Regions from separate parts of the Xanthomonas sp. NCPPB 3582 genome, predicted to be linked through region 2. Evidence: predicted binding sites of a transcription regulator. Region 2 holds the regulator's gene; the other holds the start of a gene.
What was found. The regulator FliA, encoded in region 2, starts transcription of late flagellar genes. The targets are predictions, from matches to a motif close to TAAAGTTTNNCNNNCNNNGGCCGATAA.
Positions count from the first base shown of each region.

Region 1: ACCQ05_RS09380 (methyl-accepting chemotaxis protein) is a predicted target of FliA. The motif match lies at 1,938-1,964, and genes of this name have one in related genera.

Region 1 is NZ_CM192968.1:2,218,386-2,222,799, reverse strand. It holds gene ACCQ05_RS09385 (chemotaxis protein CheW) at 1-157, opposite strand, end outside; gene ACCQ05_RS09380 (methyl-accepting chemotaxis protein) at 169-1,827, opposite strand; gene ACCQ05_RS09375 (DNA-3-methyladenine glycosylase) at 2,127-2,747, shown strand; gene ACCQ05_RS09370 (DEAD/DEAH box helicase) at 2,687-4,414, opposite strand, start outside.
Region 2 is NZ_CM192968.1:2,755,942-2,760,355, reverse strand. It holds gene ACCQ05_RS11670 (chemotaxis protein CheA) at 1-826, opposite strand, end outside; gene ACCQ05_RS11665 (protein phosphatase CheZ) at 829-1,455, opposite strand; gene cheY (chemotaxis response regulator CheY) at 1,455-1,847, opposite strand; gene ACCQ05_RS11655 (RNA polymerase sigma factor FliA) at 1,872-2,639, opposite strand; gene ACCQ05_RS11650 (MinD/ParA family protein) at 2,636-3,520, opposite strand; gene flhF (flagellar biosynthesis GTPase FlhF) at 3,507-4,414, opposite strand, start outside.

The sequences.
Region 1 (4,414 bases), 540 kb from region 2:
CCGGCATCGATGGCACCGGCGTCGGGGTGCGGTACTGGATGATTTCGCGAATGCCCAGAATGCTGGTGGCGAAGGTTTCGCCATCGAGCTGAAAGGTCAGGTACTGGGCGGCCGCGTCGGCGTCGCCGGGCATTGCATCGGGAGTGTTTGCAGTCATCGATCGATCTCTCAGAAGCGAGCGAACTGGCCTTCGTCCGGGCCCTCGGACATCGCGTAGGCCGGCGCCGCGCTGCTGCGCCAGCCGCGCGCACCTGCCACGCGTGCCGGCCGTGCGGCGACCTGCTTGCCGCGCTTGGGCGGCGTGCTCACCGGCCCCTGCCCGCCAAGGCGGAAGAACGCCATGCTGTGCTGCAGTTGCTCGGCCTGCGCGCTCATTTCCTCGGCGGTGGCGGCCAGTTCTTCGGAGGCGCTGGCATTTTGCTGGGTGGTCTGGCTCAACTGCACCACCGCCGAATTGATCTGGCTGACCCCGGACGATTGTTCTTCGGACGCGGCAGAGATCTCCTGCACCAGATCCGAGGTGCGCTTGATGCTGGGCACGATGGTGTCGAGCAAACGCCCGGCGCGGTCGGCCAGTTCCACACTCGAGCTGGCCACTTCGCCGATCTCCTGCGCGGCCACCTGGCTGCGTTCGGCCAGCTTGCGCACTTCGGCGGCCACCACTGCAAAGCCCTTGCCATGTTCGCCGGCACGCGCCGCTTCGATGGCGGCATTGAGCGCGAGCAGATTGGTCTGGTAGGCGATGTCGTCGATGATGCCGATCTTCTGCGCGATCTGCTTCATCGCCTGGGTGGTGGCCACCACCGCTTCGCCGCCTTCGATGGTTTCCTTGGCGGCCTGGGTGGCCATGCCGTCGGTAATGCGTGCGTTCTCGGTGTTCTGGCTGATCGAGGCGGTCATCTGCTCCAGCGAGGCGCTGGTTTCCTCGACGCCGGCCGCCTGTTCGCTGGCCGCCTGCGACAGCGACTGCGCGGTGGCGCTGACTTCTTCGGAGGCGCTGGCCAGGGTCTCGGCGCTGGTATTCACCTCGCCCACCACCTGCGACAACTTCTGCACCATGGTGCGCATCGCTTCGAGCAGCTGCGCGGTTTCGTCGCGGCCATGCACATCGATCTGCATGGTCAGATCGCCTTCGGACAGCCCGTTGGCCACCGAGACGGCGCGCCGGATCGGGCCGGTGACGCTGCGGCTGATCACCACGCCCAGGATGGCGCCGAGCAGCACGCCACTGCAGATGATGGCGATCAACAGCTTGGAGCTGCGCGCATGGATGGCGCCGGTTTCGGCGTTGGCCGAGGCCGCGCTGCGCTCGCGCAGGCCGCTCAGGTCGGTCATCAGGGTATCCACTTCGTCCGAGCTGGCGCGCACCGCACGCGAAAGCGCGGCAAGCTCGGGATTGGCTTCGCGCAGCGCTTCGCGGTTGGCCGCTTCGATGAAACGGCCACGCTCGTCCAGATAGGTCTGCCAGGCGCGATCGAACTGCGCCAGCTTGTTCTTGCCTTCCTCGGTCTGGAAGCTCTCGCGCGCACGCGCCATGTGCTCGACCACCTTGGCGGTGTACTTGTCGATGTTCTGCACATGCGACTGGCGCTCTTCCGCGCTGCTGGCCAGCAACAGGTTGGCGCGCGCGCGGCCGGCGTAGATCAGGTTGATGTTGGCCTCCTTGACGTTGGACAGGCCCAGCAATTCGCGCTCATACAGCGAGGTCGACAGGTCGCTGATGCGGCCGGAGTTGGAATAGCCCACCCACCCGATGCATGCGCCGATCGCCGAAACGATCAGGAACGCCACGATCAGCCTGGTTCCGATTTTGAAGTTGCCTAACATTGGGGAGTTCTCGTGAGAATGATGCGTGGGCCACATGCGCTGCATGGACGACCGACGGTGCTGTGCGTGCCGATGGCGGCGAGGCGACTGGTCTAACCGATCGCCTATAGCTATCGGCGATGGCAAAACGCGCTTGAGACGTTCACCGCCGTTACGCGCCCATTCAGCCAACTGGATCTGCGCTTTTGTGACAGGGCAAACGCTCTTGCGCGTCTGCATTCGGAAAATTCCTACCCCCATCCGTCGTCTGTCCGGGACAGTCCGCAGCGACATCACCAACACACCGCTAGGCTTGCCGCATGCCGATCACGCCCCTGCCCCGCCATTTCTACGACCACGATGCGCGCGAGGTAGCCCCGCGCCTGCTCAACAAGGTGCTTGCCAGCGATGACGGCCGTCGTGGTCGCATCACCGAAGTGGAAGCCTATTGCGGCAGCGAGGATCCGGCGGCGCATTCGTTCCGTGGCATGACGCCGCGCACGCGGGTGATGTTCGGCGCTCCCGGCCACCTGTACGTGTATTTCATCTACGGCATGCACTGGGCGATCAACGCCGTCTGCGGCGGCGCGCCCGGGCATGCGGTGCTGATCCGCGCGCTGGAGCCGGTGGACGGCATGGACACCATGCAGGCCGCGCGGGGCGGCGTGCCCACCAAGGTGCTGACTACCGGGCCCGGCCGGCTTGCGCAGGCATTTGGAGTGAGCGCGGCCGACAACGGACTGGACCTGACCGCTAGCGCAGCGCGGCTGTGGATCGAAGACGACGGCATGCCGCCACCGGCTGCGCCGCTGGCAACCCCACGGATCGGCATCCGCAAGGCGGTCGAGGCACCGTGGCGCTGGGTGGTGCCCGATAGCCGCTATCTGTCGCGGCCGCCTGCGCGCGTGAGCGGCGCGCGCGCCGCGCTGGCGGGCGGCTGAGCCAGCCATTGTTGCAGCGGCGTCGGTTCGGCAGCGCCGGGCCCGCGCTGCAGCAACTTCAGCGCCTGCGCGCCCTGCTCGGCGTCGAGTGCCTGCAGCGCCTCGAAGCGCTCGGCCACCCACACCGCCATCGGCATGCCGTCCAGGTACGCCACACGATTGCCCGGCACCCGCGCGACCCGCTCGCCGGGCAGCAGGCTGCCGAGCAGGTTGGCCGGGTCGCTTGCGCTGACGCAGACCCATTGGTGTTGCGGTGCCTGCGCGCGCACGCGGCGCAAGGCGGCAATCGCCTCCGGCAGCGCGAACTGCTCACCGGACAGCCCGCAGATGAAACGGCCGCCACGGATCTCGCCGCGGGCTTCCAGGCGTTGATACATGCGCAGCAACTCGCGCCACGGCGGCAGCCATGCGGCTTCTCGTTCCAGCAGCCGCCAGCACACCACGCCATAGCGGCGCAGCAGCGTGCGTGCCACGTGTTCCAGCATGTCCTGGTGGCGTTCGCCGGCTTCGGCCAGCGGCAGGTCCGGCAATGCACGCACCGGCGCCCAGCGGCCGGCATCGCGAATGCCCAGCGCGCTGGCGCGGCGGCGGTGGCGCGACAACGCCGACGGCCGCTTGGACGCCGGCACCAGCAGCGCGCGCAGCCCGGCGTAGCTGTCGCAATGCACGCGGCCACGCATGACCAGTTCGCTCAGTGCGTCTTCCAGCTCGGTGCCCATCAGGCGCGCGGCATCGGCAATCTCATCGAAGAACAGCGCGCCTTGCTGCTGCAATACCTCCGCCACGCGTTGCGCGCGCGAACCCAGCGGTTCCTCGTCGGCGGCGCGCGCCAGGCTGCTCCAGCGCTGCGCCTGCCGTCGCGGCAGCAGCACGATCGGGGTCGATCGCAACGCGGCGCCGCTGCGGCCGCCACCCGGGCGCAGCCGCGCCCACACGGTGCGGCCGGCGGTGCACAGTTCATCCAGCCACGCCGGTTGGTAGTCGCGCACGCGTGCCGGCAGCAGTTCGGTTTCCCACAGCGCCGCTGGCGCTTCGAAGCCTTCCAGCTGGCCTACCACCCCGGCCAGCGCATCGGGGCCGGCAACCCGGCCGGCGCTGTCCAGGTGCTGCCATTCGAACAGGAAACGTGCGTAGTCGCGCTGCGACACCGGCTCGATCTCGCGCCGCAGCCGCCCCAGGGTGTAGCGATGGATGCGCGCCAGCAGATGCCGCTCGCACCACTCGTCCGCCGCTGCCTGCGCGCTGAAGCGCCCGGCCATGACGTAGCCTTCGCGCTGCAGCGCCGCCAGCGCCGGTGCAACGTCGGTCTCGGGCAGGCGCAGCGCGCGCGCCAGCGCCGGCAGCGGCGCCGGGCCGACTGCCGACAGGCGTCCACGCAGCAGCTCGCGCACGGCCCAATCGCGTTGCCACTCTGCCACCTGGCAGTCGAGCGGCGCCTGCAATGGCGGCTGCGCCGCCGCATCCGGATACAAGGGCATGAACCAGGCGATGCGCTCGGCGCTCACCCACAGTGCAGGCGCGGCGTCGATCGCCAGGCAGCTGGCGCGACCATCGGCGACCAGCGCTGCCAGCCAGACATGCCACGATGGATCGCTGGCTTCCTCGACCGGCAGCACGCCCAGGCCCACCAGCGCCTGGTGCATTTCGTCGGCATCGCGCGGTTGCGG
Region 2 (4,414 bases):
CCAGGGCTTCGACCAGATTACGATCGAGCTCGGTTTCGGCGCCGATCAGTTCCAGCTCCACTTCCTTGGACAGGGTGCGCGCAACGTCGCGGGCCACCTTGGGGAAGCGCGCGAAGACCTTGCTCACCGGCTGCATGCGGGTGCGCATGACCGCGGTCTGCAGGCGGGCGGTGGCGATGTCCAGCGTGCTCACCGCGCGGTCGAGTTCTTCGTCGCGCAGGCGGGTGCGCAAGGTCTTGAGGCGGTTGCGCGAGAGCACCAGTTCGCCAATCAGGTTGACGATGGCATCCAGGCGCTTGGTGTCCACGCGCACGGTCTGTTCGGCTTCGGCACCGGCCTTGGCGGCCGCCTTGGGGCCGGCCTTGGCGCCGGGCGCTGCGGGTGCGTGGGCGTCATCGTGTGCCGGAGCGGCAGCGGCCTTGGGCGCCGCCTTGACCGCTGGCGGGCCGCTCTTGGCATCGAACTGCGCAATCAGCGTGGCCGGTGCGTGCGGCACGGGTTCGCCCGAGCCCATCGCGTCCAGCATGGCCTGCAGATAATCCAGCGACTGCTGCGCGGCATCGAAGTGATGCGCTTGCAGCACCGCCTGGCCGGAGCGCGCCATGCCCAGGGTTTCCTCGGCGGCGTGGCACAGCTCCACCATCGGCTTGATCGCCAGGAAGCCGGCGCCGCCCTTGAGGGTGTGGAAGCCGCGGAACACCGCGTTGAGCTGGTCGGCTTCGTCTGGCGCCTGTTCCAGCGACACCAGCTGTTCGCCGAGGCGGTCCAGGATCTCCTGGGCCTCGACGATGAAATCGGCAGCAATATCGTCTGGAACAGCACTCATGGTTACAACCCCAATCCGGACAGCAGGTCGTCGGCGTCGTCCTGCGACACCGCGTGACGGTCCAGGCCCTTGACTGCAGGACCGGCAAGACCGCCGTCGTCTTTCTTCGGCTCGGGATTCTTCGGCGGCAGGCCGAGTGCACCGAAGCCCTCATGCACGCGGCGCACGATCCCGGCCACGCGGCGGATGATCTGGCCGCTCAGGTCCTGGTAGCTCTGCGCCAGCGACAGCTCGGTGAGGTTATGGCGCATCTTGTCCATCAGCGCGCCCTGGTCCTGATTCAGGCCACCGTCGCGCAGCTGGTTGGCCAGCACGCGGCATTCCTCGACCAGGTCCAGCGTGCGATGGCTGGCCTTTTCGGTCATTTCCACCACGTGGTCCAGGCGCGAGCAGGCATCGTCCAGTTCGCCGGCTTCTTCGGGCAAGGTGGGCAATTCGCCCAGGGCCTGTCCGAGTTCGCGGGCGAGCCGGCTCAGGCTCTGCATCATCGGGCGTGTGCGCAGCGCGGCGAGGTGATCGACCTCGCGACGCCAGGCGATCTGGTCACCGCTTTCCAGTGCATCGAGCGCGCTTTGCAGGCGCTCGATCAACGCGGCACGTTCGGCATCGGCTTCCACGGTGGCGTTCATCAGGCGGTCGCCGCCAGACGTTCGAACACCTTGCCCAGCTTCTCTTCCAGCGTCTGGGCGGTGAACGGCTTGATGATGTAGCCGTTCACGCCGCACTGCGCGGCTTCGATGATCTGCTCGCGCTTGGCTTCGGCGGTGACCATCATCACCGGCAGGTGCTTGAGCTTGGCGTCGGCGCGGATGTTGCGCAGCAGGTCGATGCCGGTCATGCCGGGCATGTTCCAGTCCGTCACCACGAAGTCGAACGGGCCCGCGCGCAGCGCAGCCAGCGCGCTGTTGCCGTCTTCGGCCTCTGCGGTATTGGTGAAGCCAAGATCCGCCAACAGATTCTTGACGATACGTCGCATCGTCGAGAAGTCGTCCACGATCAGGATCCGCATGTTCTTGTTCACATCAAGCTCCTAACACGAAAAAAATCAATCGTCATTTTCGACACCGGCATCGGCCAGTTCGAATACCTTGAGGCGGCCGCGCAGACGCACCACGGCCTGGCCATGGATCTGGCACACGCGCGATTCGCTGACACCGAGCACGGCGCCGATTTCCTTCAGGTTCAATTCCTGTTCGTAGTACAGCGACAGCACCAGCTGCTCGCGCTCGGGCAACTGGCCGATGGCCTTGCCCAGCTCGCGGCCGAATTCGCCACGCTCCATCATCTGCTGCGGATTGGGCCCGCCCTTGGCGGTGGTGTCCAGCTCGCCGTGATCTTCGATGCGCGATTCCAGGCTCAGCACCTGGCCGCGCGCGGCATCTTCCATCAGGCGCAGATACTCCGGCAGCGGCATTTCCATCGCGGCGGCCACTTCGGTGGCGGCGGCGGCACGGCCGGTGTTCTGCTCGATCTTGCGCACTGCAGCAGCGGCGTCGCGGGCGCGGCGGTGCACCGAGCGCGGCACCCAGTCGCCACGGCGGATCTCGTCGATCATCGAGCCGCGGATACGGATCGAGGCATAGGTCTCGAACGAGGCGCCCTGTTCGGAGTCGTAGCTGCGCGAGGCCTCGATCAGGCCGATCATGCCGGCCTGGATCAGGTCGTCCACTTCCACGCTCGCCGGCAGGCGGGCGGCCAGATGGTGGGCGATGCGGCGCACCAGATCGGCGTGCTGGGTCACCACGTCGTTGGCGTTGTTGCGTTGCACGGCGCGGTATTGCGCGCTAGCGGTCGTTGCGGTGGCGGTGCTCATGCGGCCACTCCCCGTTGAATGATGCGTTCGACAAAGAACTCGACGTTGCCGCGCGGCACGGTGGGGGCCTGCCAGCGCGAGGTACGGCGCGCGATTTCTGCGATGGCCTGCGCCGACGGACTGGCGGGGTAGGCCTTGATGACGGGTTGCTGACGCTGCACCGACAGGCGCAGCCAGTCGTCCTGCGGCACGTGGCCGAGGTAGTTCAGCGACACGTCGCCGAGGAACTTCTCGCAGACGCGCGAGAGCTTGTCGTACAGCAGGCGGCCCTCGTTGGGGTCGCGCACCATGTTGGCGATGATCTGCAGGCGGTCCACGCCGCGTTCGCGCGAGAGCACCTTGATCAGCGCGTAGGCGTCGGTGATCGAGGCCGGCTCGTCGCAGACCACCACCACGGTGTCCTGGGCGGCCTGGCAGAAGGTCAGCACGCTGTCGGTGATGCCGGCGGCGGTGTCGATGACCATCACATCCAGGTCGCGTTCCAGTTCGGAGAACACGTTGACCAGGCCGATGTGCTGGGCCGGGGCCAGTTCTGCCATGTGGCGGCGACCGGAGGCGGCCGGCACCACCAGCACGCCGCCGGGGCCTTCGATGATCACTTCATCGAGCGTGCAGCGGCCGGCGATCAGGTCGGCCAGGGTGTACTTGGGCGAGAGCCCCAAGACCACGTCCAGGTTGGCCAGGCCAAGGTCGGCGTCCAGCAGCAGCGTGCGTTTGCCCATGTCGGCAAGCGCTACGGCCAGGTTGGCGGAGATGTTGGTCTTGCCCACGCCGCCCTTGCCACCGGTCACGGCAATGGTGCGCACCGGGCCCAGGGGCTCGGGACGGGTCGCCGACAGGGGGAAGGCGTTGGTCAGCTTGGCGTATTCACGCGACTGCATGGTTGTGCTCCGGAGTACAGGGCTTATCGGCAGCGCGCCGCAAATCTTCAAGACGAAGAACGAGACTGGCGGCATTGGCGCGGTGCAGGTCGTCGGGGACCCGCTGTCCGTCAGTCACCCAGGTGATGGGCATCTGGTGATCGACCACCACCGACAAGGCGCTGCCGAAGCGGCCGGTCTCGTCGAGTTTGGTCAGCACCACGCCTTGGGGCTTGGCGTGGGCGAAGCGGCGCACGACCTCGTCGAGGTCGGCGAAATGCGAGTTGGCGGGCAGCACCAGCAGCGAGGTGACCTGCTGGGCGGCGCGCAGCCAGTTCAGCTGGGCGGCCAGGGCGCGGTCGCGCTGGCCCATGCCGGCGGTGTCGATCAGCACCAGCTTGTAGTCGCGCAGGCGGTCCAGCAGTTCGAGCAGGCTTTCGGCGCTGTCGGCCTCGTGCACCGCGATGCCGAGCTGGCGGCCGTAGCTGTGCAGCTGCTCGCGGCCGCCGACGCGCAGGGTGTCGGTGGTGACCAGGGCCACGTCGCGCGGGGCGTGCTGGGCGGCGAAGCGCTGGGCCAGCTTGGCGATGGTGGTGGTCTTGCCGGCACCGGTCGGGCCGACCAGGGCGATCACGCCGCCGCGTTCCAGCGGGTCGACCGGGGCCACCGGCAGGCGCTTGGACAGCAGGCCCAGCATCAGCCCGCGGCCGCGGTGCAATTCGGTATCGGCCGGGATCTGCATGGCGACGTCGCGGGTCAGGCCGGCGTCGAAGCCATAGTCGTCCATCAGTTCCAGCGCCTGCGCACGCACCGGGGAGCCGCGCAGGCGCTCGTCGGTGAGGCGGTTCATTTCGCGCTCGATCATCTGCCGCATCAGCGCCAGTTCGCCGCGCAGCTGCTTGAGTTCTTCGTCGT